4 regions of the Arthrobacter sp. D5-1 genome follow, and region 3 is predicted to be linked to each of the others. Evidence: riboswitches for the same ligand, from Rfam matches in the RefSeq annotation. Region 3 holds a riboswitch; each other region holds the start of a gene.
What was found. A riboswitch is a leader RNA that binds a small molecule or an ion and turns the genes downstream of it on or off. The one in region 3 is predicted to bind thiamine pyrophosphate.
Positions count from the first base shown of each region.

Region 1 (7,028 bases), 490 kb from region 3:
TGGCCAGGTTTCCCCTGGCTGTGCTCGGCATCGCGGATCTGGTCCTTTTCAATGTACGGTCCGGCCATGCCGGTATGGGCTCTTGGGAGGATTGTAACTCCGGAGGCTGGACGGTGCCCCCAAGCTTCCGGTTGGCGCCTGTTCCCCGGAGCTGCGACACAGCGGCCTACCGTGGGAAGGTGAACAGGTGTGAGAGAATGAACATAGCCGGAGCCCGATCCACATTCGGAATCCGGTCCGGTGACTTTGTTCCCAAGACCGCCAGTATGAGCTGGGCATGCCTGGATCACGTGATCCTTGGTGGGCCCGCCATGACAATGGACGGCACCTGGTTGTGGCAGCAGAACAACGGGTTTCAGAACAAGGGCACCGGCTTTCCAGGGCTGCCGCACCCCAATGATGGTGCGAACCGGAGAGCATACTACCGACTTCTGTCAACGCCTGCGGGTTTTGACAATATTTGCCCCACTGGGCGCCGGATGTGGCGGTGTCGCTGGGGCAGGAGTGTTGCCACATATGGATAATGACCAGGTTGTAGCCGTTAATGATGAGGCAGCTCCCGCGGAAACTGCGGAAGCGCCAAAGAAAGCCACCCGGACCCGGCGCAAGGCTGCGCCCAAAGTTGCAGCTGACGCCGAGGCGCAGGCCGCAGCAGCGCCTGTCGTTGAATCGACGGAGGCCCCTGAGGCAACGGAGGCCCCCGTTGCGCCGGTACGACGTACCCGCTCACGCAAGAAAGCAGAACCCGCTGAGCCACTGCCCGGTTTGGGTGAGGACGTCGCTGCCGCGCCGGAAGCCGCTGTAGAGACCCAGCCCGAAGCCGTCGCCGGGCCTGCCCCCGAAAAGCCGGTCCGCCGTCGTCGTACTGCCAAGCCCAAGGTTGAAGCGGAGGCGCCTGCCGCCGACGAAGCACCTGTTGCTGCGGAAACCACAGTTGAAACCACGACGCCGGACGCCGCCTCCCCGCAGGCGTCGCCTGCTGCTGAAGCAGATACCCTTGATGCGGCTCCTGTTGAGGCAACCCCCGAAGAGGAGGAAGCCGCCGCTGCAGGCTCTGCTTCGCTCTTCCTGGAGCCCGTGTCCATCACGTCCATGATCTTCCAGGCTCCGGACCTCACCACTGTTCCCCGCGTTGTCGCGGTGGAAGAGAAGGAAGAGGATTCTGAGGAAGAAGCTGAAACCGGTGCCGAGGATGAGCTGGAAGATGCCGGCAGTCGTCGCCGCCGCCGTAGCCGTGGCCGCCGTGGCCGCCGCGGGACCGAACGCGAAGAAAGTGAAGCCGGAGAGGGCGCCGAGTCTGACGATGAGGAAACTCCCGCTGCTGAAGCCTCCGACGAAGGGGTGACCTCGCGTCGCCGTCGTCGTCGCCGCCGTGGCGACCAGGACCTTGAACTGACCGGCGGCTCGGACGACGATCCGCCCAACACAGTCACCCGCGTCCGCGCTCCCCGCCCCATCACGGAAACTGCTCCCTCGAATCGCGTGACCAGCGTCAAGGGCTCCACCAGGCTTGAGGCCAAGAAGCAGCGCCGCCGTGAATCCCGCGAGACCGGACGCCGCCGCCAGGTCATCACCGAGGCCGAATTCCTGGCCCGCCGCGAATCAGTGGACCGCCAGATGATTGTCCGCCAGCGCGACGACAGAATTCAGATCGGCGTCCTGGAAGATGGCGTGCTTGCCGAGCATTTTGTCTCCAAGACCCAGCAGGACTCCCTGATCGGCAACGTTTACCTGGGCAAGGTCCAGAACGTCCTGCCGTCCATGGAAGCTGCCTTCGTGGATATCGGACGCGGCCGCAACGCCGTGTTGTACGCCGGTGAAGTGAACTGGGACGCGGTCAACCTCGAGGGCCAGCCGCGCCGGATCGAGAATGCGCTGAAGTCCGGCGATTCCGTTCTGGTCCAGGTCACCAAGGACCCTGTAGGCCACAAGGGTGCCCGCCTGACAAGCCAGATCTCCCTGCCCGGCCGCTACCTGGTGTACGTGCCCGGTGGTTCCATGACCGGCATTTCACGCAAGCTGCCCGACGTCGAACGCAACCGCCTCAAGCGCATCCTGAAGGACCGTTTGCCGGAAAACGCCGGCGTCATTGTCCGCACGGCTGCTGAAGGTGCGTCGGAAGAAGAACTGACGCATGACATCAACCGCCTGCGCGCCCAGTGGGAAGGCATCGAAGGCCAGGCCTCCTCCACCAAGGTCCTGGCACCGGAACTGCTCTACGGCGAACCCGACCTGACCATCAAGGTGGTCCGTGACGTCTTCAATGAAGACTTCTCCAAACTGATCGTTTCCGGCGACGACGCCTGGGACACCATTGAGGCTTACGTAACCTACGTTGCCCCCGACCTTGTGGGCCGCCTCGAGAAGTGGACCAAGGACCAGGACATCTTCGGTGCCTGGCGCATTGACGAGCAGATCCACAAGGCACTGGAACGCAAGGTCTTCCTCCCATCCGGTGGTTCGCTGGTCATCGACCGCACCGAAGCCATGACCGTGGTGGACGTCAACACCGGTAAGTTCACCGGCAGCGGTGGAAACCTTGAAGAAACCGTCACCAAGAACAACCTCGAAGCTGCTGAGGAAGTAGTTCGCCAGCTTCGCCTGCGTGACATCGGCGGCATCATTGTCATCGACTTCATCGACATGGTCCTTGAGTCCAACCGCGACCTCGTCCTCCGCCGTATGGTTGAGTGCCTTGGCCGCGACCGCACCAAGCACCAAGTGGCTGAAGTGACGTCACTGGGCCTTGTCCAGATGACCCGCAAGCGCATGGGTACCGGCCTCCTTGAGGTCTTCGGTGAGCAGTGCGAGCACTGTGCGGGCCGCGGCGTGGTCACCCACGATGAACCGGTGGAGCACCGTCGCGCCAACGTTGTGGCTGCCGAGCACCACCGCCCCCACACTGAGGCGCAGCAACCCACAGCCCGAACAGAACGCAAGCGCCGCCGTGGCAAGGGCGGGGGACAGGCTGTGGCCGAGGCTCCCGCGCAGGTCCACAGCACTGCTTCCGCCCCTGCCGCACCTCCCGCGGCTTCCGAGCCGCAGGATCCTGCCAAGCAGGCCAAGGCAGAGGCAACCCGCGCTGCGCTGGCGACGATCGCTGCTGCCGCCCACGCTGCCCACCTCCACGATGACGAAGTTCACCGTGCAGAAGAGCAAGCACGGGCGGCCGGCCAGCACCAGGCGCCTGCCGCATCACAGCCGGAGGCCGGAGAGCACTCCGACCCCGAATCAGACCGGGAAGCATCGGTTCGTGACACACGGTCCACACCGGTTCTGCGATTCGGCGGCGAAGAAGTGGCCTTGCCTTTCGGGGAACACCACGAGGAACCGCCTGCCGCCAAGCCTGCCATGAGCCTGGATCTCCTGGCCGAAGCGTTCTCCCACCTTGGCGCAGCACCCGAGGCGAAGCCCGAAACCGTGGTTCCTTCCAAGGCAGCCGCTGCACCTGCAGCCGCCGTGGCGGGGCCCGTGGACGAGGACCCTGAAGCTGCTTCGGCGTCGAAGTCCCGCCGGGGGCGCCGCAACCGCAGTGCGAGCCGCGCCCAGGGTGCAGCCAACGAGACCAGCGTTGAGCACCACGAGGTAACTGCTACCGCAGCGCGTGGAACTGCACACCAGGCCAAAGCACCGGCGGAGCCTGCCAAGAAGGCAGCGTCCGAGGAACCCATCATCCTTGGGGTTGGTGTTCCCGCTTCGGAGCTCTAGGACCTGATCTGCAAGGGCCCCGCAGTAACCGCCACAGGCGGGTACTGCGGGGCCTTTGCTGTCTGCTCACAGCGGTCATAACCGGTCTTCTGCGGAGTGCAGTTCCCGAGGCATGCTGCTTCCCGGTTACGCTGGGGATTGACACGGGGTGCCGGGCATAGGGCCGGCTGAGATCCAGACCCGTTGAACCTGTCCGGTTAGCACCGGCGAAGGGATGTCCCCATGACGTCATCGTCGTATTCTTCTGTGTACCCTCTGGCTGTTTGCGGCCGGGAAACGCCCCGCGTACTGAGTATCGCGGGCTCGGACCCCTCCGGCGGTGCCGGTATCCAAGCTGACCTGAAGAGCATTGCTGCGCAGGGCGGCTACGGCATGGCGGCGATCACCGCGTTGACGGCCCAAAACACGCTGGGCGTCAGTGCTGTCCATGTTCCTCCGGTGGAGTTCCTGCGACAGCAGTTGGAGTCCATCAGCACGGACATCGCCATCGATGCCGTCAAGATCGGCATGCTGGGTGACGCTGCGGTGATCGATGAGGTCCGCAGCTGGCTTGAGTCGGTGCGTCCCGGCGTCGTGGTCCTTGACCCGGTGATGGTGGCCACCAGCGGCGACCGCCTCCTGCGGGGGTCTGCCGAGCAGGCCCTGCGCGCTCTGCTGCCGTTGGCGGACCTTATTACCCCGAACCTCCCGGAGCTTGCCATGCTGTTGGGGGAGCCTGAAGCTGCTGACTGGGATTCGGCGTTGAACCAGGGCAAGCGACTGGCTGCTGAGTGCGGCACCACGGTCCTGGTGAAGGGCGGACACCTGGCAGGGGCGGAATGCCCGGATGCCCTGGTTAACACCAGCGGCCTCCTGCGGCAGGACGTCATCGAGGTAGCCGGACCCCGCGTGGAAACGAAGAACAGCCACGGCACGGGCTGTTCGTTGTCGTCGGCTCTGGCCACGGTCCAGGCCCGCACCGGCGATTGGGAAGCTTCCCTGCGCGAAGTCAAGCCGTGGTTGCTTCAGGCGCTGCTGCATTCGGACAGCCTCGACGTAGGCCAGGGAAACGGGCCGGTCCACCATTTCCACCACCATCAGGTCCTGAGGCCGGGGCAATTCGCCGCGGCGCTGTGGAAGGAAGCTGCTCCGGAGCTCGAGGCAATCTACAAGCTCAGCTTTATTGACGGCCTGCAATCGGGCGACCTCCCGGAGGCTGCGTTCAATTACTACCTCGCGCAGGACGCCCTCTACCTCAACGGGTATTCCAGGGTCCTGGCGCGTGCGGGCGCTCTTGCCCCCACGGAGGAGGAGCAACTGTTCTGGGCCAAAGCGTCACAGCAGTGCCTTGAGGTCGAATCGGAACTGCACAGGAACTGGCTCAGCACCCGAGAGGCATCCTCGGTGACCGGACCCGTCACTAAGTCCTACGTGGACCACCTGCTGGCGTCCTCGGCCACCGGGAGCTACTCCGTGGTGCTGGCGGCCATCCTGCCGTGCTACTGGCTCTACGCAGAGGTGGGCCAGCGGCTCCATGCATCTTTCGTGGAGGCGGGATCCCCGGCGGCGCATCCCTACGCGGACTGGCTCAGGACTTACGCCGATGAAGAGTTTGCTGCAGCCACCAGGAATGCGATCAATTTCACGGACGCCGCTGCAGCGGCAGCTTCCGAGGGGGAGCGGGTATCAATGGTGGAGGCTTTTGCCCAGTCCTGCCGCTACGAAACTGCATTCTTCGACGCTCCCCGGCTGTTCGCCTGACCGTTCCTGCCCGGGCTTTTTATCTCCGGGTTTCAAACCGCCCCAGCGCGTCGCGGGTCAAATCACGTTAATCGCCCCAAACCCTGTAGGCTGTATGGGCACGGTGCCGGGAGAGTCCGTTACAACTGGTGATGCAAGTCACGTGGTAGCCTCCGGACCCGGCCTCATTTGCAGCCGAGGGTCAAACTAGCGTAATCTTGATCTTCGGTGCTTACGCCAACACTTGGGTTATGCCCCTTGGAATTGTTCAAGGGATGACTCGCGGACTTCGATCAGAAGTCCACGGCGTTGAGGCACAGCGCGAACCAAGCCTGATTTCGGTTCCAGGTTCCGCACGCAAATTTAGTTATAAACGTCGAGAGAAGTGAGTACCCAAGTGGTGTACGCGATTGTCCGCGCAGGCGGCCGCCAAGAAAAAGTTTCCGTTGGAGACTACGTAACGCTTAACCGCGTCCCCGGTGGAGCCGGCAGCACGCTTGAGCTGCCCGCCTTGCTCCTGGTTGACGGCGATAAGGTCACCTCCGCAGCTGCGGAACTGGCCAACGTCAAGGTGACGGCTGAGATCCTCGAGGACCTCCGTGGTCCGAAGATCGTCATCCAGAAGTTCAAGAACAAGACCGGCTACCGGAAGCGTCAGGGTCACCGTCAGGAACTGACCAAGATCAAGATCACCAGCATCGCGTAACTTTCGTTACCCGCTGTTCAGGTTTTTCAGTTTCCCCAGAAATTTAGAGGCAGGCATTTCACATGGCACACAAAAAAGGCGCGAGTTCCACTCGCAACGGTCGTGACTCCAACGCACAGTACCTGGGCGTCAAGCGCTTCGGTGGTCAGGTAGTCTCCGCAGGCGAAATCATCGTTCGCCAGCGTGGCACGCACTTCCACCCCGGTGCAGGCGTTGGTCGCGGTGGCGACGACACCCTGTTCGCCCTGCAGGCCGGCTCGGTTGAGTTTGGTACTCGCCGCGGACGTCGCGTAGTGAACATCGTTGCTGCTGCAGCTGCAGAGTAACAACAAGTTCTGAACCGGTGGAGCGGGCCAAACGGCCCGCTCCACCGTTCTTTTAACCGCATTACAATCGACTAGGGCGCTTTAGCGCACTGGTTTTGCAACAGCGCTGGCAACAGCAACAAACGCTGTAAGTAAGACAGCAACTGAGGAGATCCACGTGGCGAGCTTTGTAGACCGGGTAGTCCTGCACGTATCCGGCGGAACCGGCGGCCACGGCTGTGTCTCTGTAAAGCGGGAGAAGTTCAAGCCCCTCGGTGGCCCCGACGGCGGCAACGGCGGCAATGGCGGCGATGTCATCCTCCGGGTGTCCGCCCAGACCACCACGCTGCTGGACTACCACCATGCACCCCACCGCCACGCCACCAATGGTGGCCCGGGCATGGGCGACTGGCGCGGTGGCAAGAACGGCGAGACCCTGATTCTTCCGGTCCCCGACGGCACCGTCGTCAAGACCAAGGACGGCGAAGTCCTGGCCGACCTCGTGGGTGAGGGTACTGAATACGTCGCAGCTGCCGGCGGCCAAGGCGGCCTGGGCAACGCTTCCCTTTCCTCCCAGAAGCGCCGAGCGC
Region 1 is NZ_CP014571.1:2,718,670-2,725,697, reverse strand. Features, by position in the region: gene AYX22_RS12385 (vitamin K epoxide reductase family protein) at 1-31, opposite strand, end outside; gene AYX22_RS12380 (Rne/Rng family ribonuclease) at 517-3,708, shown strand; TPP riboswitch at 3,843-3,940, shown strand; gene thiD (bifunctional hydroxymethylpyrimidine kinase/phosphomethylpyrimidine kinase) at 3,931-5,448, shown strand; gene rplU (50S ribosomal protein L21) at 5,825-6,133, shown strand; gene rpmA (50S ribosomal protein L27) at 6,196-6,459, shown strand; gene obgE (GTPase ObgE) at 6,617-7,028, shown strand, end outside.
Region 1: another riboswitch for thiamine pyrophosphate. It lies ahead of thiD (bifunctional hydroxymethylpyrimidine kinase/phosphomethylpyrimidine kinase); the one in region 3 lies ahead of thiO (glycine oxidase ThiO).

Region 2 (7,028 bases), 1.0 Mb from region 3:
GGAACTGGACCAAGGCACCCAAAACCTCCTCCACGTCATGCTGTTGGTGGCCTTCGGCATCAAGGCCGCCGTGTTCCCGCTGTCCTTCTGGCTCCCTGACTCCTACCCGACGGCGCCGGCTCCGGTTACGGCCGTGTTCGCGGGCTTGCTGACCAAAGTGGGTGTCTACGCCATGGTCCGTACGGAAACGCTCTTGTTCCCCGGCGACACCCTGAATGTTCCACTCATGGTGGTGGCATTACTCACCATGGTGGTGGGCATCCTAGGTGCCCTGGCCCAAAGCGATATCAAGCGTCTGTTGTCGTTCACCCTGGTCAGCCACATCGGGTACATGGTGTTCGGCCTGGCCATGAGTTCCGTGGCAGGGTTGGGCGCCGCCGTCTTCTACGTGGCGCACCACATCACCGTGCAGACAAGCCTGTTCCTGGTCACAGGTCTCATAGAACGCAGGGGCGGCAGCTCGTCCATGGACCGGTTGGGTGGTTTGGCCAAGCTTTCCCCGTTACTGGCCTTGCTGTTCTTCGTCCCGGCCATGAACCTCGCAGGTATTCCGCCGTTCTCTGGCTTCCTGGGAAAGTTGGGCCTCCTGCAGGCCGGCGTGGATTTGGGAACACCCTTGGCCATCACGCTGGTGGTGGGTGGCGTTGTCACCAGCCTCCTGACGCTGCTGGCCATCGCCCGCGTGTGGAACAGGGCCTTCTGGCGCAAGCCCGAAGACGCTGAGTATCCGGACCCAGCTCTCCTGAATCCCCGGAACGTGGGCGTCTTGCCGCGGACCATGGTTGGTTCGACGGCGGGACTGGTAGTTTTCGGTGTCGCGCTGACGGTCTTCGCCGGTCCGCTCTTCCAGGTGGCTGACGGTTCCGCAGGAATCATGCTGGATCGTTCGGCCTATATCCACTCGGTTCTGGGCGACTCGGTCGAGGTGCCACCGCTTGGGCCGCCCGAGGAAACACAGACGGGTGATGCCAAATGAGCCGTAAGCCCATTTCGTTCCGCACCGAACTCCCGCTGCTCATTTGGTTGGTCATTGTCTGGGGCGCATTGTGGCGGGACTTCAGTCCCGGAAACCTGCTGTTCGGTGCGCTGATAGCCGTGCTGGTAGCCAAGCTGTTCTACCTTCCACCAGTGGAACTGAGCGGCAGGTTCAACATCCTGCGCGCCATTCCCTTCGCCCTGATGTTCCTCGCCAAAGTGGTGGCAGCGAGCTTCCTGGTGTTGTTCCTGGCCGTGGTCAAGGGACCCAAGGTGCGCAGCGCCGTCGTCGCCGTTCCCTTGCGCAGCCACTCGGACCTGATGGTGACGGCCACGGGGCACGTTATCTCGCTGATTCCGGGCTCGCTGGTGGTGGAGGTGGACCGGTCGACGTCCACGCTTTACCTGCACGCGCTCAATATCTACGAAGAAGCGGACATCGACAAAATTCGCGAGGAAGTCCAGATCATTGAAGCGCGGCTGATCCGGATCATGGGCACGCGCGAAGAAGTAGAAGCCCTCAACGCTGAAGTACGTCCGGGAATGGAAGGGGCAGCACGATGAAGGAGATCATCCTTGTGGTCACGGCGGTGATCCTCAGCCTGGCTGCCGCGGGCGCGATTGTCCGCATCGCGATCGGCCCTTCCCTGCTGGACCGCGTCCTGGCATCGGATGTCTTGCTGGCCATCCTGGGTGCTGCACTGGCGATCGACATGGCGATGAACAGGCACCTCAACAACCTGATGCTGCTGGTAGCCCTCGCGGTGATCGGATTCATCGGATCAGTGACCGTTGCACGTTTCGTGGCTGAACGGAGGGAACAGAACAATGAGTCCTGATGCCACCGGCGTGGATGTCGTGATCGATGCTGTCACCGCAGTTTTCCTGGTGGTGGGAGCCTTGATGTCCTTGGGTGCCGCCATCGGTTTGCTGCGATTCCCGGATCTCATGAGCCGCATGCACGCAGCCACCAAGCCCCAAGTGCTGGGACTGTTCCTCATGCTTGCTGCTATTGGCCTGCAGATGCGAACGTGGTGGGTTTGGCCGGTTCTGCTGGTGGCATGGATTTTCCAGTTGTTGACGGCACCTGTGTCCGCCCATATGGTGGGTCGCTCCGCCTACCGCACCAAGCATGGCCACCGCGAGATGCTCACCAAGGACGAACTCGAGGCTGTTGTGCAACGGGCGGCTGCGGGGCAAGAACCCCGCAACGACCGCTAAAAGTCCCGGTCACACAAACGCGGAGTCGCCTTGCGTCCACTGGTTCATTCCATCAGGTGGAGGCAAAGCGACCCCGCGTTGCTGTCTGTGGTTGCGGGCTAGACGATGTCGTGTGACTTGGCGAAACGTGCAATGGCACGCTGTGTGCCACGGCTGGCCAACACCTGAATCAAGGTGCTGACGAAGGCTGAGATCAGCGCAAAAGTCAGTGCTGAACGCAAGCTCGTTTCCATGTCGTCGTTGCCCAGGGGTGGTTTGTTGCCAGTTGCCTTTTCCCACCCTTTGTTGACGAGTTTGGTGCCTACGAAGCCCGCTCCGAGGCTTACTCCGGCACCGATCAGCTTGAAGAAGAGGTTCATGCCCCCAGCCTAGCCGTCCGTGGGCCGACTCCAGAGTCAGCGTCGGCTTTCGCGCTCTTTCAGGAACGCTGCCAAGGACCCAACAGGGGCCAGCACGGGAACAACGGGGTGCTCTGCCGACCAGGCAGCATCCACGGAATCAAACTCAGCGATTTCCTTGAGCAGGTAATAGGTGGGCGGCATCAGCTTCAGGGTCCCGGCCGCTTCCGCTTCCAGGATTCCGTCTACTGGCATCCACAACGATTGCCAGGCCTCCGTGGTTTGATGCTGCGGCTCGGCTCCCGGGGAAGGCCTGGCAACGTAGAAGTAGGTGTCAAAGCGCTTCGGCATGTCCGTAGGCGTGATCCAGTTGGCCCAAGGGCGGAGATCCGCGGCACTGATGCTGAGCCCGGACTCCTCCTGGACTTCGCGGATTGCGGCGGTGAGGACCGTCCCTGCGTTGGTTTCGGCCTGCGTTGAGGTGGCGCCGGTGGCGATGGAACTCGAACGCCAGGCGGCAGCGTGGCGTTGAAGCAGGTCCGCTGGGTAGTCCCAGCCTGACTCGTCCGCAGCATCCACCCGGCCGCCCGGGAAGACCACCATTCCGGCGGCGAAGTCCATGGTGCTGACCCGGTGCTGGACGAACGCCTCTATCCCGCCCGGGGCATCACGGAGCAGGATGACACTGGCAGCAAGCCGGGGCTCGGATATGGTGCCCTCGCCGGCAGGGTGATCCTGAATGGGTAGGTCCGTCATGAAAGTGCCCCTTTGCCGCGGTCGAGTCTGCTGGATCATTCTCTCAGGTCTCGTTGTGGGGCCGGATGTACAGGCCAAAACCGGCGCGAGGGGTGCAGAGCGGGCCCCGCAACGCACGCAACCCCACGCACGGGCCCCCGGATCGCCCGATTGTGACCACCGGCCGGCATCGGACCATCGCCCACAACACGGGCAGGTGTAAACTGAACCAGCCCATCAGGGCAGATTTGATAACGACAGGGGAGCGCCGCCGTCGGACCTTGCAGAGATGCAGGAGACGCGAGGGCGCTGAGAGTGCGGACAGCCGCAGACCCTCGAACCTGATCCGGTTAGTACCGGCGCAAGGGAGTCGAGCTTCTCAGAGTGTCCGGATCCAGGCGGCGCAGGCCGATGGGAAATCCGGGGAGCACTTTCCCCTCCTGTAACCTCAGGAGGCAGAAAATGACCACGGTAAACGTGAAGAAGACCAGTTATAACTGGCGTGTTGTAGACATCGTTGTGGCGGCATTGATCGCCATCGCAGGCGGCGTGATCTTCTGGGCCTGGTCCCAGGGCGCCGCGCTGGTATCCATCCCCATGAACGCGACGTATCCGCCGCTCACCGGCCTGATCGCCGGTGGCTGGATGATCCCCGCAGTCCTGGGAATGCTCATTATCCGCAAACCGGGCGCAGCGTTGTTCTGCGAAGCTGTCGCGGCCACCGGTGAGCTGATCATGGGTTCCCAATACGGCACCACCGTCCTGATTTCCGGTGTCCTGCAGGGTCTGGGCGCAGAGCTCATCTTCGCCGCTTTCCGGTACAAGAAGTTCAACCTGCCCACGGCCCTCCTCGCCGGTGCCGGTGCGGGCCTCTTCTGCGGCCTGAACGACTCCTTCCTCCCGTGGGGCTGGAACATCGCCTACGAGGCAGTGGACAAACTGGCGTACATCACTTTCACCACCATCTCGGGTGCCATCATCGCCGGCGCCCTGTCCTGGGTTGCCACCCGCGGCTTGGCTAAAACCGGCGTCCTGAGCTCCTTCGCATCGCGCAAGGCCGCGTCGGAGCCTGTCTTCAGCTGATGCCCGCCACGCAGAGCGGCAGCAAGAACAGCAGCCCGGTGAGGCCTGCCGCCATCTCCGCCGAGGGCTGGGGTTGGCGGCATGCCGGCAGGTCCGCTCCCGCCATTCATGGGCTTGACCTCCGGATTGAACCGGGCGAGCGGGTGTTGCTGCTGGGGCCTTCAGGCGCCGGCAAGTCCACACTGCTGCACGCCCTCGCGGGGGTGCTGGGGGATGAGGAAGACGACTCGGACGAGTCAGGTTCCCTGCTGATCGACGGCGTTGCTCCGCGGGAACAGCGGGGCCGCGCCGGTCTCATGCAGCAAGACCCCGAGACGCAGGTGGTCCTGTCGCGGGTTGGTGACGACGTCGCTTTCGGTGCGGAGAACCTTGCCGTGCCGCGAGAGGAGATCTGGGCCCGCGTCCATGAAGCGCTCGACGACGTCGGGTTGCGTACCGCCGCGGGCGGCGGATTGGCATTGGACCACCCGACGGCGGCGCTCTCCGGGGGGCAGAAGCAGCGCCTTGCGCTGGCGGGGATTCTCGCGATGCGTCCCGGCTTGATCCTCTTGGACGAACCCACGGCCAACCTGGATCCGGCCGGAGTGCTGGAGGTTCGGGATGCTGTTCGGCGTTGCCTGGACAAGACCGGCGCAACGCTGGTGGTGGTGGAGCACCGTGTGTCGGTGTGGAAGGACTTGGTGGACAGGATCGTGGTCCTGCAGCCGGGTGCCCTGGCGGCGGCGGGAACGGGCCAGGCAACGGGCGGGGTCCTTTTGGACGGCCCGCCGGACAAGGTCCTGTCCGAGGCCCGCACCCTGTTGATGGCTGCCGGCGTTTGGGTGCCGGGGTACGTACCGGCCACCCGCCAACGACGCAGCCAACCCCACACCGCCCCACTGCTCCTCGCGGCCCAGGACCTCGCAGTTTCCCGGGAAAAGCCGCGGCGCAAGGGCTTCAAGACCATCCCGCCCGTCCCGGTTCAAACGGGAATCACCGCGCAGGTCAGGGCCGGCCAAGCACTGACCATCACTGGAGCCAACGGAGCTGGAAAGTCCACGTTCGCGCTCACGTTGGCCGGCCTTTTAGCGCCGGTGGACGGTACAGTGAGTGCCGCCGTCGAGCTTTCCAAAGGGGCCGGTATTGACCCGTTCAAGTGGAAAGCAGACCAGCTGATTTCACGGATCGGGACGGTGTTCCAGGAGCCGGAGCACCAGTTCGTCACAGGCAAGGTCCTGGACGAGCTCATGTTTGGGCCCAGGCATTTAGGCCACGGCGAAGAACGGGTGGACGAACTGTTGGAGCGGCTGCGGCTGACGCATTTGGTGGACGCCAACCCCTACACCCTTTCCGGCGGTGAGAAGCGGCGGCTCTCGGTGGCCACCGTGCTTGCCGCGCACCCCGAAGTCCTGGTGCTCGATGAACCTACGTTCGGCCAGGACGCCAACACGTGGGCGGAGTTGGCGTCGTTCCTTTCAGAGTTGCTGGACGCCGGAACGGCTGTGGTCTCCGTGACCCACGACCAGGAATTCAGCGCAGTGCTCGGCGGAACGGAGCTGCGGCTCGGCCCGGTACAGCACGGTGAAGCCACGCATCAGGAAGCTGGTGCAGCATGAGGGATGCACTGAACCTCCGCGGGAATCGTGCCCTGCTGACCCGAGCCAACCCCTTGGCAAAGTTCGTGTCCGTTTTTCTGATTTCCCTGGTGCTGGCCCTGTCCATCGACTGGGTATCGGCGTCCACGGCGTTGGTTGCGGAGCTGGCGTTGTTTCCGTTGGCCGGGCTTACGTTCAGGCTTCTGTGGCAGCGCGCCTGGCCGCTGATCATCGCCGCTGCGATCGGCGGCTGGAGTACCGCGATTGTGGCGGCGGACAGCGGCGCTGTACTGCTCGACGTCGGACTCTGGTCCATCAGCGAAGGTTCCCTTGAGCTGGGGCTGGGTTTCATGCTGCGCGGTTTGGCGATCGCGTTACCGGCAATCCTGCTGATGACCTGCACGGATCCCACTGATTTGGCAGATGCGCTGGCCCAGAAGGCCAAGTTGCCGCACCGCTTTGTCCTGGGATCCTTGGCTGCCATGAGGTTGGTTGGGCTCATGGCAGAGGAGTGGCAGACCATCGGCATGGCCCGCCGTGCCCGCGGAGTCGGTTCCCAGGGCAGTCCGTTCCAACGGCTGAAAGCCACGCTGGGCCAGAGCTTTGGGCTCTTGGTCCAAGCCGTGAGGAGGGCTTCGCGGCTGGCAGTCACCATGGAAGCGCGCGGCTTCGGCGGCGGTCAACGGACCTGGGCGCGCGAATCCACCTATTCGCTTCTGGACGCCTGGGTGGTCCTTGGCGGTGTGGTCATCGCTGCGGGTGCAGTCCTGACGGCACTCGGCGCTGGAACGTGGAGCTTCGTCTGGCGTTAGGGAGCCTGCTGTTCCTGGATCTCGTCGAAGCCTGCCCGGGTCAGGAATCCGAGTTGGGCTTCCTTCTCGGCAAGCTGGATGATGGGTCCCAACTCGAAGCATGTCGCCTCCAAACGGCGCAGGGCCTTGGCGTTGCGTGAGTCCGGCTCCACCACGATCCGGTCCTTGCCGGGCAGGCTGAACATGTACTTGATCAGTGCTGTGCCGAGCCTCGGAGTGAAATGCGGGATGGGCCGGGTGGCCGGGGCCAGGAGCAAATGCATGCCAATGTCAGCCTCGCGTGCGGGGTA
Region 2 is NZ_CP014571.1:4,247,216-4,254,243, reverse strand. Features, by position in the region: gene AYX22_RS19635 (Na+/H+ antiporter subunit D) at 1-976, shown strand, start outside; gene AYX22_RS19630 (Na+/H+ antiporter subunit E) at 973-1,539, shown strand; gene AYX22_RS19625 (monovalent cation/H+ antiporter complex subunit F) at 1,536-1,814, shown strand; gene mnhG (monovalent cation/H(+) antiporter subunit G) at 1,804-2,196, shown strand; gene AYX22_RS19615 (DUF4235 domain-containing protein) at 2,295-2,555, opposite strand; gene AYX22_RS19610 (NUDIX domain-containing protein) at 2,592-3,290, opposite strand; TPP riboswitch at 3,519-3,655, shown strand; gene AYX22_RS19605 (ECF transporter S component) at 3,732-4,352, shown strand; gene AYX22_RS19600 (ABC transporter ATP-binding protein) at 4,352-5,947, shown strand; gene AYX22_RS19595 (energy-coupling factor transporter transmembrane component T) at 5,944-6,738, shown strand; gene AYX22_RS19590 (GNAT family N-acetyltransferase) at 6,735-7,028, opposite strand, start outside.
Region 2: another riboswitch for thiamine pyrophosphate. It lies ahead of AYX22_RS19605 (ECF transporter S component); the one in region 3 lies ahead of thiO (glycine oxidase ThiO).

Region 3 (7,028 bases):
AACGATGTCCTTGTCCTGGGGCAACTCCACCCACGCTTCACCCGAGAGAATACGGCCCTGCGGGATGAGGACTGAACCGTCAATACTGACGATGCTGTGCTCCCCCGATTCCCGGACATCCACCAAGTCGAAGTCCCGCTCCCCCGCCTCCCGCTCTGCGAGCATCGCTGCAAGGTCCTTCGCGGACACAGTGTGTTCCTGGTCGGTTGCTGCCAAAGGCGTCACACCGCAGAAAGCTTCGTAGTCCGTCAGCTCCGTGATGGGTTCGGCTTCCGGGTCCTTGGATACCCTGATCTCGCGCCAGCTGCCGCCAAGTGCGTCAAAAAGCGCTACCCGTCCCAGCAGTGAACGCCCGACGCCGGTGATCAGCTTCACGGCTTCGGTCACCATGAGCGAACCAACCGCTGCGCATAACATGCCGAACACTCCGCCCTCGCCGCAGGAAGGCACCGAACCGGCGGGAGGAGCTTCAGGGTAGAGGTCCCGGTAAGTGGGTCCGTGCTCGGCCCAAAACACGCTGACCTGGCCGTCGAAGCGGAATATGGAGCCCCAGACATAGGGCTTGCCGAGGATGGCGGCGGCGTCGTTGACCAGGTAACGCGTGGCGAAGTTGTCCGCGCCATCGAGGATGAGGTCGTACTGCGCAAACAACTCCAAGGCGTTGGATGAGTCCAGCCGGATGTCGTGCAGGACGACGTTGACCAGCGGATTAAGTTCGTTGATGGCGTTGCGGGCCGACTCGATCTTGGGGATGCCCACGTCCTTCACGCCATGGATGACCTGGCGCTGCAGGTTGCTGAGGTCCACTACGTCGTCGTCAACGATTCCGAGTGTGCCAACGCCGGCCGCAGCCAAGTACAACAATGCCGGAGAACCAAGTCCGCCGGCGCCTATGACCAGCACTTTGGCATTCTTAAGCCTGCGTTGGCCCAGGGCACCGATTTCGGGAATGATGAGATGCCGGGAGTATCGCTCCACTTCGGCCGGCGTGAGTTCGACGGCCGGTTCAACAAGGGGCGGCAGGACAGCGGGCGCAGCAGGGCGGGCAGCAACAATTGAGGCCATACCCCAATGTATGCCTGCCGATGCCGCCCGGTCATATTACCCACCGGTAGAGTGGTCATAACTGCAAAGGAAAGGCGGCAGACTGTGGCTGACGGCACAAGGGCACACGATGGGGCACCGGCCAAGCAGGAACGGGCTGTTTCAACGCGTTCACCAAGGTTGCCGCGCGACGAGCGCCGTGCGCAGTTGCTGAATGCGGCGTTGGAAGTTTTTGTCTCCAACGGATTCCATGGTGCCGCCATGGACGAGATCGCCGAGGCTGCCCACGTGAGCAAGCCGGTGCTGTACCAGCACTTTCCGTCCAAGCGTGAGCTCTACATGGCCCTTTTGGACAGCCACCTGGCCGCGCTGACTGAACTGATGCTCAGCGCCTTGAACTCCACCTCGGACAACAAGGAACGCGTGAAGGCCGTGATGCGGGCCTACTACCGGTTCATCGCTGATGACGACCAAGCCCACCGGCTCGTCTTCGAATCTGACCTCATCAACGATCCCGATGTCAGTTCCCGTTTGGAGACGTTCAACAAAACATTCGCTGATGCGGTGGCCCATGTTATTGCCGAGGACACCAAGCTGCCTCCCTTGGAGGCGCAGCTCCTGGGCCGTGGTCTGGCCGGGATGGCGCAGGTCAGCGCACGCTACTGGCTTGAAACGGACGGAAACCTTGACCTCGATGTGGCCAGTGATCTGATCTATCGTTTAGCTTGGCGCGGAATCAGTCGATTCCCCAAAGAGTCCTAGGCTACAAATAGAGGACTGACTTAATACTTGATTGGCTTGGAGGCCTTGCTGTGGAAGTAAAGATCGGCATTCAGAACGTTGGCCGTGAAATCGTGCTCGAATCCGCTTTGGATGCAGACGCGGTGGCCAAGATCGTGGCAGAGGCCGTGTCCAAGGGCTCGGAATTGCGCCTGACCGATGAAAAGGGCCGCCAGATCATCGTTCCCGGCAGCGTCCTGGGATACGTGGAGATCGGCGCAGAGGAAGTCCGCCGCGTCGGCTTCGGTGCCCTCTAGGCCCTCCGCATAACGCAGTCCGCAAAGGAGTCTTCATGCTTTCACTCGTCGTGGTGGTTCTGGCCACCATAGCCACCGGTTTCATCGTGTGGGCCAACGACAAGAGGCACGGCAAGTACGGCATCGCTTTGCCGGCCGGTGTTTCGGTGGCTGTGGGCACCCTGGGCTGGATTGCGTTCATCAGTGCCGGCCTGGGCTACCAGCCCGGGGCAACCTGGATTCCCTGGGTCTTGCCGATCGTCCTGGGAACTGCCGCCGCCGCAGCGGTGGTGGTCTTCCTGGGCCGGACCCGCACCCGGCACGATACTGCGGCGCTCACCAAGGCGCTCAAGCTCTAGCAGCAACAAGAACACACGACAGTGACCGCCGCCCTCGGGCGACGGTCACTGTCGCTTAAAGCCTTGTCACAATGGTTCGGGTTCAGGGTTCCGGATACCGCTCCGGCTGGGCGGTTGCACCCAGCGCCGCTGCGGCTTCACTCACGGAAGCCGCAGCGGTGATGTCGCGTTGGGTGACTTTTCCGCCTGCGTCGTGGGACAGGTACCGCAGGTGGACCCTGTTGTAGCGCCATTCCAGATCCGGATGGTGGTTTTGGTGTTCGGCGATTTCTCCGATCGCTGCAATGAGGGCCAGCGCTTCGGCCGCCGTCGGAGTTTTATAGACGGTTACCAGGCCGCCCTGGTACTTCCAGTGGCGTAGCTCCCGGAGGGCATCGTCGACATCCGCCTGGGTCAGATGGTCATGGTTCCCTGCCACTGCTGCTCCTTCTCCCGGAGACCCGGCGGACACTTAGAGAAACTCTGCCCGGCCCTCCATGGCCGACGACGCCAAAGCGTGCTCACGCCTCGGAATCCGTCCTGCCTGCTTGGCCAGCCTACCGGCGATCACGGCGTGCTTGAAGGCCTCACCCATTTGCACCGGGTTCTGCGCCCGGGTGACAGCGGTGGCCAGAAGCACGGCGTCGCAGCCCAATTCCATGGCGAGGGCGGCATCGGAGGCGGTTCCTATTCCGGCATCGAGCACCACGGGTACTGAGGCCCGGGACACGATGAGTTCAATGTTGTGCGGGTTCAGGATCCCCAGACCGGTTCCGATCGGCGAGCCCAGGGGCATCACTGCGGTGGCACCCAGGTTTTCGAGGCGCAGTGCCAGGACGGGATCATCGTTGGTATAGGCGAAGACTTTGAATCCACGATTCACCAGCTGTTCCGTTGCCTCGACGAGTTCCACTGCGTCTGGAAGGAGCGTGTGTTCATCGGCGATGACTTCCAGCTTCACCCAGTCGGTTTCCAGTGCCTCGCGTGCCAGTTCAGCGGTCATCACGGCGTCTCTGGCAGTAAAGCAACCGGCGGTGTTGGGCAGCACCCGGATTCCGTGGTCCACCAGGAGTTGGAAGAGGGATCCTGTTTCAGCGGGTGAGTAGCGCCTCATGGCTACTGTGGTGAGCTCAGTCCCGGACGCCAGGAGCGCAGCGCCTAGACCGTCCAGGCTCGGGGCACCTCCCGTCCCCATGATCAGGCGGGATCCGAAGTGGACGCCGTCGATCACCAAGGCGTCAGTAATGACCTCTGTGTTTGCTGTCGTCATGATGTCAGCCTCCTTGGACTGCGGTAACAAGTTCGAGTTCATCCCCGTCGGCGAGCGCCGTTGCGGACCATTGGCTGCGTGGCACCACCTCGGAATTGCGGGCGACGGCGACGCCCAGCTTGCCACCGTCGGCTGCCTGTCCGCGGTGGTCCAGGGCGCGGCCGGTGACGGCCGTGACCAGGGTGCTGACTGAAGCATCCTCCGGCACGGCGTGATCGGATCCGTTGAGTTTGATGTTCATGCTGTTTCCTTGCTGGGAGCGTGTGCCGGCGTAAGCGCCCGCGCTGTGGATGAAGTGGCCGCGAAGCGGTCCGGGGAAAATGATGCCCACCGGGGGTCCGACGTGCCGTTGATCAGCCCGCCCACGATCCGTGCGGCCGCGGGCGTCAGGAGGACACCATGCCGGAAGAATCCTGTGGCGATCACCAGACCATCAACATCCCCCCGGGGGCCAACGACCCGTCCAAGCAGCGGTGCGTTGTCCGGAGTGCCGGGGCGGGCCCGGGCCGTTGCTTCGAGCAGCTCAAGTTCCGCCACTGCGGGGACCAGGGCCTGGGCGTCCCGCAATAACTGGTAGACGCCCCCGGCTGAGACCGCGTTGGACGCTGCCGACAGTCCGTCCTCGCGCTGGGTGGCCCCGATGACTACAGTGCCGTCGTCCCGGGGCACGATGTAGACGGGCACTCCACGGACCATCCCACGGACGGTGGAGGTGAGCAGGGGCCGGAGGTGTTCAGGCACCCGAAGCCTGAGGATGTCGCCATATACCGGCCGCAGGGAAAGGTTAAGCCCGTCGGGGAGCCCTTCCAGGTCTGCCGCACCCAGCCCGTTGGCGACCACCGTTTCGGTGGAGTGGACAGCGGCGCCGGACTCGAGTTCCACTCCTGAGACCCGCCCTCCGTCCCAGAGCAAGCGGCGCGCCGTGGAAGTCACGGCAAACCCATCGTCGGCGCCCGAAACCCACGTGTAGTCGCTGGCCGCGTGGCGTGCCAGTCCCGAGAGCAGGCATGCCGCCAGCTTGCGGGGATCGACCTGATGGTCGGCGGGAACGTCGAAGGCACTGGAAATTTGGGGGCTGAGGAGGGGTTCGCGATCCCGGGCGTCGCGCAGGGACAACGGCTCGACCCCCAGGCCCGCAGCAAGCTGTACAGCACGGAGGTCTGCCAGTGCCCTGCGGTCCGCGGCATCGGCACCCACGGCAAGTGTCGGCGTCGTGCGGTATCCGGTGTCTTCCCCTCCGCGGGGCAGGCTTGCCGCGAAAGACGGCCACAGCCTGGACGATTCGAGCATCAACTCCAGGAGATCTTCCTCCTGGTAGTGAAATTCGCTCACGGGGGCAAGCATTCCGGCGGCAGCAAACGTAGCCCCCGAAGCCGGTGCGGGGTCGATCACCACCACGGAGCGGCCAAGTCGCCGCGCTTCGCGGGCGATGCCCAGCCCGATGACGCCGCCGCCAATGACGGCCACGTCGGCCTGGAGCGGGGTTTGGCGGGGAACTGCCATTGCGCGTTTCCTTCCCTACGCCGGTACTAGCCGGATCAGGTCAAGCGGTCGGCTCTTAAGCCCTCTCAGCCGGACAGTCATATGACGAACGTCGCGGCTCCCGCAGTACGTGCCCAGTTTAGAGGAACTACTCTGGGTTCCATGACCCAGACTGATGCCCTCGCCACCGCCCGCTTGTATCTGTGCACCGATGCGCGGAAACGGCAAGGCGATTTTGAAGACTTTGTGGACGCCGCGTTCGAGGGCGGTGTGGACATCATCCAGCTGCGCGACAAGACCCTCGAAGCTGCCGAGGAATTGGAGTTGCTGGCGGTCCTGCACGGAGTTGCGCAACGTCATGGACGGCTGTGGGCTGTCAACGATCGAGCCGACGTTGCCAGTGTTTCCGGGGCTCCGGTGTTCCACATCGGGCAAAAGGACCTCCCGTTGAAGGTGGCCCGGACATTGCTTCCGGAGTCCGTCACGATCGGTCTTTCCACCCACTCCCCCGAGCAGGTGAATGCCGCCATCGCGGCATCACCGGGACAGGGGGGCCTGGACTACTTCTGTGTAGGACCCGTCTGGGCGACACCCACCAAACCCGGCCGCGAAGCCGTGGGACTGGACTTGGTCACATATGCCGCAGAAGCGAGCAAGCGTGCAGTCGAGACCACCGACGGCGCCGTGAACCTGCCATGGTTCGCCATCGGAGGGATCGATCTCAGCAACGTAGAGCAGGTGCGGGCCGCAGGAGCCACCCGGATCGTCGTGGTCCGCGCCATCACCGAGGCTTCGGATCCGACGACGGCAGCCAAGTCGCTGCTGGAGGCGCTGGACGCAGCCTGAGCCTGGCCGTTGGAGCCTTTCAGGCATAAGCCCGGTCATACCGCTAGGCAGTGAGGCCCAGCGCCGTCATCCGGCGGGCATGACGCCCGGCGAGCTCGCCTGTCAGTCTTTTAATTGCGGCGCGGGCATCGCCACCACTTTTTAGTGCCGGCCCCAACTGTGGGTGCTCAGTCCCTACCCTCTGCGCCTGTGTCAGCGCTTCCCCCACCAGCCGCCGGCCCCACAACGCCAGCCGTGAGGCCAGTCGTGGGTCATCGGCCAAGGCCCGCCGCAGCAGGACACGAAGTACCTCGGTTGCCTGGTCGGGGGAGGCAACCCGGTCCACGAACTGCTGCGTTGTACCATCGAGGAAAGTGGCGACAGCCCGGTAGAAGTCCGAGGAAACGGTGTCGATGACGTATGCCTTCATCACGGATTCGAACCAGTCCCCGGGCTTGGTGCGTTCATGGAAGTGGTCAAAGGAACGCTGGAACGGCAGCATGGCTTCCTCCGGATCAAGGCCCATTTCAGCGAGCCGATCGCTCAGCAGCGCGAAGTTTCCGTACGCACCGACGGCAATTTTTGCCAGCACTGAACGGTCATGGAGTGTGGGGGCGTATCGGGAATCGAACGAAAGCCGGCCGAAAGCCGACAACTCGCCGTAGGCCATGGCGCCCAGGAGTTCCGCGGCGAGTTGTCCGGCAGAAGGTGCGACGTCCGTCGAAGTGCCCATAATCCAAGACTATCCCCGGCTCTCCACACCCCGCCCGCGGAGATTGCCTTCAGCAGCGTTGGTCCCACTAGGCTGACTGGAAGTGAGTTGACTGTCTGGCCTGCCCGCAGGCCGCGTGTCCTCCTCCTCGCACCCACTCCCCCCGAAGGATGATCAATGACTAATCCGAGCTACCCGCCCGCGCCCCACAACGGGAACGGTGCCCCACCAGTTCCCCCTGCACCCGGTGCTTTCGACGCCCAGTACCAAGGCGGACCCCAGACGTACCAGTCCGGCCCGGATTCCAGCCCTTATGGTGTTCCCGGCACGGGTACTCCGGC
Region 3 is NZ_CP014571.1:3,208,368-3,215,395, forward strand. Features, by position in the region: gene moeB (molybdopterin-synthase adenylyltransferase MoeB) at 1-1,065, opposite strand, end outside; gene AYX22_RS14680 (TetR/AcrR family transcriptional regulator) at 1,072-1,806, shown strand; gene AYX22_RS14685 (DUF3107 domain-containing protein) at 1,857-2,081, shown strand; gene AYX22_RS14690 (hypothetical protein) at 2,117-2,419, shown strand; gene AYX22_RS14695 (4a-hydroxytetrahydrobiopterin dehydratase) at 2,502-2,837, opposite strand; gene AYX22_RS14700 (thiazole synthase) at 2,871-3,668, opposite strand; gene thiS (sulfur carrier protein ThiS) at 3,673-3,909, opposite strand; gene thiO (glycine oxidase ThiO) at 3,906-5,171, opposite strand; TPP riboswitch at 5,167-5,285, opposite strand; gene thiE (thiamine phosphate synthase) at 5,313-5,996, shown strand; gene AYX22_RS14720 (ferritin-like fold-containing protein) at 6,040-6,708, opposite strand; gene AYX22_RS14725 (TM2 domain-containing protein) at 6,865-7,028, shown strand, end outside.

Region 4 (7,028 bases), 400 kb from region 3:
CGAGCAAGGTGCCATCTCCGCCATGCTGGCTGCCATAGAACGTCCGGACCTGGTGCACTCGCTGAGCTTGGTTGAGCCTGCTTGTTTGTCCCTGACAGCCGAGCTTCCGGCCACAGCCTCCCATCGGGCCCTTATGGAACCCCTGTTCGATGTACGGAGCCAGCTCAACGACGCCGACTACCAACGTGAGTACTACCGCCGGGCGTTTTCTGCCGAAACGGGGGGACTGGATACTCCCGAAGCGCGCCGTTCAGCCCGCAGGCTCAGGCTCCAGGCCCCGCCTTGGGAGGCCCCGCTGCACATCGTGCCCGGTGTCCCCACGTTGGTCCTCACGGGTGGCTGGGAACCCCTGTATGAGGAAATTGCCGGTTACCTCCAGGAAACCGGAGCCCTCCGCCGTGTTGCTGCGGGAGGGCACCGGCCCCAGGATTCAGTGGACGGGGATCACATCATCCGATCGTTTGTTGGTGACGTCGGACGGGCCATGTCAGTTCAGGCTTCCTGAGCCGGCCTCAAATGTGTCCGGGCTGCCGGGTACCTGCAGTTCCGGCAAATAGACCTTTCCGCCAGATGCCAGGAATTCCTGGCTCTTTCCGCGCATGCCGCTGTACATTTCCGCAATGGCTGTCTGCGCCTCTTCTGATCCGTATTCGTCACGGATGTCCTGGCTGATGCGCATCGAACAGAACTTGGGGCCGCACATGGAACAGAAATGGGCGGTCTTGGCCGGTTCCGCCGGCAGCGTTTCGTCGTGGAAGGCTTCTGCTGTGACGGGGTCCAAGGAGAGGGCAAACTGGTCACGCCAACGGAACTCGAATCTGGCCTTGGACAAGGCATCGTCCCGCTCGTGGGCCCCGGGATGGCCCTTGGCCAGGTCGGCGGCGTGGGCTGCGATCTTGTACGTGATGACACCGGTCTTGACGTCGTCCTTATTGGGAAGGCCCAAATGTTCCTTGGGGGTCACGTAACACAGCATGGCGGTGCCGTACCTGGCAATCTCGGTGGCGCCGATGGCTGAGGTGATGTGGTCATAACCAGGAGCGACATCCGTGACCAAGGGCCCAAGGGTGTAGAAAGGGGCTCCCTTGCACAGTTCCTGCTGGCGTTCCACATTTTCCCGGACCAGGTGGAACGGCACGTGGCCAGGTCCTTCCACCATCACCTGCACATCGAACTCCCACGCCCGCTGTGTCAGCTCGGCGAGGGTATCCAATTCGGCGAACTGGGCTGCGTCATTGGCATCGGCGGTTGCACCCGGGCGCAGGCCGTCGCCCAGGGAGAAGGCGACGTCGTACTGGGCGAAGATTTCGCAGAGCTCGTCAAAGTGCGTGTAGAGGAAGTTCTCCTGGTGGTGCGCCAGGCACCAACCCGCCATGATCGACCCGCCACGGGAGACAATTCCCGTGACCCGGTTGGCGGTCAACGGCACATAGCGCAGGAGCACGCCGGCGTGGATGGTCATGTAGTCCACGCCCTGCTCACATTGCTCGATCACAGTGTCCCGGAAAATCTCCCACGTCAGCTTGTTCGCCTCGCCGTTGACTTTCTCCAGCGCCTGGTAGATGGGGACCGTCCCGATCGGGACCGGGGAGTTGCGGATGATCCACTCCCGGGTGGTGTGGATGTCGTCCCCAGTGGAGAGATCCATGACGGTATCGGCACCCCATTGAGTGGCCCACTGCAGCTTGTCCACCTCTTCCGCGATGGAGCTCGTCACTGCAGAGTTGCCGATGTTGGCGTTGATTTTCACCAGGAAGGCTTTGCCGATGATCATCGGTTCTGACTCGGGGTGGTTGATGTTGTTCGGAATGATCGCCCGTCCTGCGGCAACTTCGCTGCGGACCAGCTCAACGTCACAGTTTTCCCGCAACGCGACGAACTGCATCTCGGGAGTCACCGTGCCCTGCTTGGCGTAGTGCATCTGCGTGACGGTTTTACCTTCGACGGCGCGGCGGGGCACCGGTTGGGTGCCCTTCCACTCTGCTGATGCTTCCCCGCGCCGCACCGCTGACTTGCCGTCGTCCAGCAGGTTTCGCTCCCGTCCGCGGTAAGCCACGGTGTCACCGCGGGCTTCGATCCATGGAGCGCGGAAAGGCTCAAGCCCCACAACGGGATCACTGCCGGGGCCCGCAGTGCGGTACACCTGGAACGCCGGGTTGGCTGTGCCGTTGGGAGACGGTTCCAAGGCGATCTCGGTGACGGGCACCCGGATCCCGTGGTCCGGGTCCTCCAGGTAGGCCAATGAATGGGATGTCAGCGACTGGGTCACAGATTCCGGCGTCCTTGCGCTGGAGCCGGACCGGTTTTGGGCAGGGCTGTGCTGTGTTTTTGTGGTGCTCAAAGGATTACTCACTTCCTTCGCCGGCATTACCCGGACAGGTTCAACGGTCGCAGACTGCATCAGTCCGATCTCAGCCCCTGCAGGGGCCCCCGTGTGGTCGTAGACGAAGCTACCACAGCTCACAACGGGCACCCAGTCACATGAACGAACCAGCGTCCAGGACGCCGCTGCGGACTAGGCTTTTGATATGGCCACCATCATCGAATTCAGCGGATCTGTGCTTGTCTCGGCGGACGAAGAGCGCCAAGGGATGTGGTCTGTTGACGGAGTCCTGACGTTCGAACGCCCCACGGCCACACCGGACCTGGTGTTGGATGGCTGGGTCCTCCCGGGTTTCGTTGATGCCCACTGCCACATCGGTTTGGGTGTGGGTGGCGCCGTTGACGAGCGGACCACCCTTGCGCAGGCCCACGCTGACCTCGACGCCGGGACTCTGCTGATACGGGATGCCGGATCACCAAGTGACACCCGTTGGGTCCAGCAACGCGCGGACGTTCCCCGGTTGATCCGGGCAGGTAGGCACATTGCCCGGAGCCGGCGGTACCTCCGCGGTTTGGGGCATGAAGTCGAACCCGGCCAACTCGTGGAGACCGTCCGGAAGGAAGCGCGGGATGGAGACGGGTGGGTCAAGTTGGTGGGGGACTGGATCGACCGTGGCGTGGGTGACCTCGCTGCCTCTTTCCCCGCCAAAATCGTCAAGGATGCCATCGCTGCCGCCCACGATGAAGGTGCCCGGGTGACGGCCCACTGCTTTGCCGAGGACACAGTGGACGACATGCTAGATGCAGGCATCGACTGCATCGAACATGCCACGGGCCTGCTGCCGCGACACATTCCGCGCTTGGTGGAGCAGTCCGTGCCGATCGTTCCCACCTTGGTCAACATTGCGACTTTCCCGGACATTGCTGCCCAGGCTGCCCCAAAGTTTCCTGACTATGCGGACCACATGGTGCGGCTTTGGGAGCGTCGGCGCGAGCGGGTGTTGGAGGCCTTTGAGTCAGGCGTGGCCATTTATGCGGGCACGGACGCCGGCAGCGTGATCAAGCACGGCAGGATCGCAGACGAAATGAAGGAACTGCACGACGCCGGCCTGCCGCCGGCCGCGGTCCTGGACGCCGCGGCGTGGCGTGCCCGGGAGTGGCTGGGGGCCGAGGGCATCAGCGAAGGGGCGGGTGCCGACGTCGTGTTGTGCTCCGAGGATCCCCGGATCGAGCTGGAAACTGTTTCCAGCCTTAAACACATCGTGCTGCGCGGTTCACTGGTCCGTTAGGAATAAATTGAAGCTTCAAGTAATTTAGAGAAGTAGAAAGGTGCTGATGAGCGGCACCTCGAACCCGGGAGCGTCACATGACCACACCACTCAGCCAGGATCTTCTGCCTGCCGAACTGACCATGGGCACCGTCATGCTCAAGGTCGGCAACATGGCTGTCATGAGCGACTACTATCAGCGCGCCCTTGGCCTTGACGTGGTGGCCGAGCAGGATGGCGGGCTCTACCTGGGGCGGCTCGGAAAGCCCGTGGTGCATCTTGCCCCGGCGTCCGGTCTCCAGATTCCAGGCCGTGGGGAGGCTGGCCTGTTTCACACGGCCATTCTGTTCGACGACCAGCCTTCATTGGCTGCCACCATTGCTACCGCCGCCGAGTACGAGCCCCGAGCGTTCGCGGGCAGTGCCGACCATCTGGTCAGCGAAGCGTTCTACTTTACCGATCCTGAAGGCAATGGCATTGAGCTCTACTACGACAAGCCGCGTGAACTCTGGCAGTGGGATGGCAGGAATGTGGTGATGGACAATGTTGCCTTGCCTCCGCAGCGATTCCTCGAGCAGCACCTGAGTGAAGCCGCGGTGACCGGGCAGCGCGAGGCGGCGGCCGGAATTGGACACGTCCACCTGCAAGTCGGTGACGTCGGAACTGCCCAACACTTCTACGTGGAAACCCTGGGCTTTGAGCGGACCGCGGGCTGGCATGGCCAGGCATTGTTCGTTTCCGCCGGCGGCTACCACCACCACATGGCCATGAACGTGTGGAACAGCCGCGGCGCCGGGCCCCGCAAGGACACGCTGGGCCTGGGGGAAGTGCTCATTGAGGTCCCCGACGCCGACGACGTAGCGGCGCTTGCGGATCGATTGAAGATCGCAGGAGTGCAGAACCACCACACCGGCGCCGAACTCCAGTTCGAGGATCCGTGGCGGAACAAACTGCGGGTTGCCGTCCGCTAAGCAGCGCCACTCCTGCTGCGCCGGCACACTCCCGTTGCGCCGCCCACTCCTGCATTAGGCTGGGCAGTGACGGCACGGATCCAACCGGGTTTTGTGCCGCCGCCCCGTCAGCACGAAGGAATGAGAGTACTTTCCATGGGCTTTGCCGAAATTTTTGTAGCCACCCACGATGAAGCACTCAAGAGGGCAGCGGCCCTGGATAAGGGCGCGGATGTCACCGGCCCCGCCGTCAGGATTGACGGCATTACCGATTTCGAAGTGGAGCAGCTGGGTGACCTTGCCGGCCAGGCGGTCCACGCAGCCGGTGCTGACTACGAACTTGCCCTGGTTGATGTCACCAGCGATGCGCTTCTGGGTGTCCCCGAAGCCATGGTGCGGGCCTTGGCCGAGCTGTTGACGTACGAGAGCGAAGGCGAGGCAAATGTCCTCGATGACGTTGCCGCAGCCTGGGCTGCGCAGGACGATATGCCCTTCGACGCTGCCCAATCCCGCCAGTACGTCCAGCAGTTGGCTGCCTTGGCAACCGATGTTGAAAAGGTGGAGCGCGCCGGGCTCTACGTCTGGTCCGAATAGCACTTCCGCCCGGGCATGGGCGCACCTTGCACCCCGCGGGTGAGCAACAACACACGGGCCCAGGTGGCGTAAGTCGTATTTGCTCCGGGCATCTGGCACAATAGACAGGTACTCGATCGGTGCGGCCCCTCTCTCCGTGCTCGTATCTTGTCCTTCGAACCGTCCAGTATGGCCCGCCCCACGGGTGCAGAACGTCGGGTTCACCTCGTTTCAGAAACAGGAGTGACCACAAAAGTGGCCGTAAAGATTCGCCTTAAGCGCTTCGGTAAGATGCGCGCACCGTACTACCGCATTGTCGTCATGGATGCCCGCGCCAAGCGCGATGGCCGTGCCATTGAAGAAATCGGCAAGTACCACCCCACCGAAGAGCCGTCGTACATCGAGGTCGCTTCCGAGCGCGCCCAGTACTGGCTTTCCGTTGGCGCCCAGCCGACCGAGCAGGTTGCTGCGATCCTCAAGATCACCGGTGACTGGCAGAAGTTCAAGGGCCTCCCGGGCCAGGAAGGCACCCTGAAGACCAAAGCTCCGAAGGAAGCCTTCGTAGCACCGGAGAAGGGTTCCGTCATCATTCCGGAAGCCATCACCAAGAAGGCCAAGAAGGACGAAGCAGAAGCTCCGGCCGAGGCTGAAGCAGAGACCACCGAGGCTGAGTAAGTTGCTGGCAGAAGCGCTCGAACACTTGGTCCGTGGGATCGTTGACAGCCCTGAGGATGTCAAGGTCAGTGCCAAGAACAACCGCCGCGGGGAATCCCTTGAGGTGCGCGTTCACCAGGAGGACCTCGGACGGGTGATCGGCCGTCAAGGACGCACCGCACGCGCTTTGCGCACAGTGGTTGCAGCCTTGGCAGGTGGCGAGCAGGTCAGGGTCGACGTCGTCGACACCGACCGCCGCCGGTAACGCGCTCAGCACTGCTTGTCTTAGGTCCGGCCCCTTCACCGAATATGGTGGAGGGGCCGGATTGCTTTATCCACCCTTTCATCACCGTGGCTGCCCGGCGGCGCGGTACACAAGAATTCAGAGGAACCCATGCAGCTCCAGGTGGCCCGGATCGGCAAACCCCATGGCATCCGCGGCGAGGTGACCGTCCAGGTGCTCACCGACGCCCCTTCCGAGCGATTCGTCGCAGGAACCGAGTTCATTGTGGAACCGGCATCGGCCGGCCCGTTGACCATCCGCAGTGCCCGGTGGAACAAGGACATTCTGCTGCTGGGCTTCGAGGAGATCGCCGACCGCAACGAAGCGGAAGTCATCCGTGGTGCGAAGCTCTTCATCGAGACCGAAGAACTTGACGACGAAGACGACGACGAAGGCTGGTACGAGCACGAGTTGGTCGGCCTCGAGGCGCGTGTTGGTTCGCAGGTGGTTGGCAAGGTGGCCGCCCTCAACACCCTGCCCGTCCAGGACCTGCTGATGGTCAAGACGGACGATGGCAAGGAAATCCTGGTTCCCTTCGTCGAGGAGATCGTTCCCGAAGTCAATGTTGAGGACGGGTACATCCTGATCACCCCGCCGGCCGGGCTCTTTGAAGTCAACGACGACTCATCCGGGGAGCCCGAGGACGGCACGGGGGATGAAGCCTGAATGAGGATTGACGTTGTCAGCATCTTCCCGGAGTACCTTGCACCGCTGGAGCTCTCCCTCATAGGAAAAGCCCGCCAGGATGGCCTGCTGGAACTCAACGTCCACGATTTGCGCGCGTTCACCACGGACAAGCACAGAACTGTGGACGATACACCCTATGGTGGTGGCGCCGGGATGGTGATGAAGCCGGAACCGTGGGCACAGGCCCTTGAATCAGTGGCCGGTGCTCCTGAAGGGTCCAAGCCGGTACTGATTGTTCCGTCGCCGGCAGGGGAGCGGTTCAACCAGGCCCTCGCCTATGAGCTCGCCGAG
Region 4 is NZ_CP014571.1:2,805,745-2,812,772, reverse strand. Features, by position in the region: gene AYX22_RS12840 (alpha/beta hydrolase) at 1-505, shown strand, start outside; gene thiC (phosphomethylpyrimidine synthase ThiC) at 488-2,341, opposite strand; TPP riboswitch at 2,337-2,444, opposite strand; gene AYX22_RS12830 (amidohydrolase family protein) at 2,529-3,611, shown strand; gene AYX22_RS12825 (VOC family protein) at 3,689-4,561, shown strand; gene AYX22_RS12820 (hypothetical protein) at 4,682-5,134, shown strand; gene rpsP (30S ribosomal protein S16) at 5,369-5,788, shown strand; gene AYX22_RS12810 (RNA-binding protein) at 5,790-6,032, shown strand; gene rimM (ribosome maturation factor RimM) at 6,162-6,716, shown strand; gene trmD (tRNA (guanosine(37)-N1)-methyltransferase TrmD) at 6,717-7,028, shown strand, end outside.
Region 4: another riboswitch for thiamine pyrophosphate. It lies ahead of thiC (phosphomethylpyrimidine synthase ThiC); the one in region 3 lies ahead of thiO (glycine oxidase ThiO).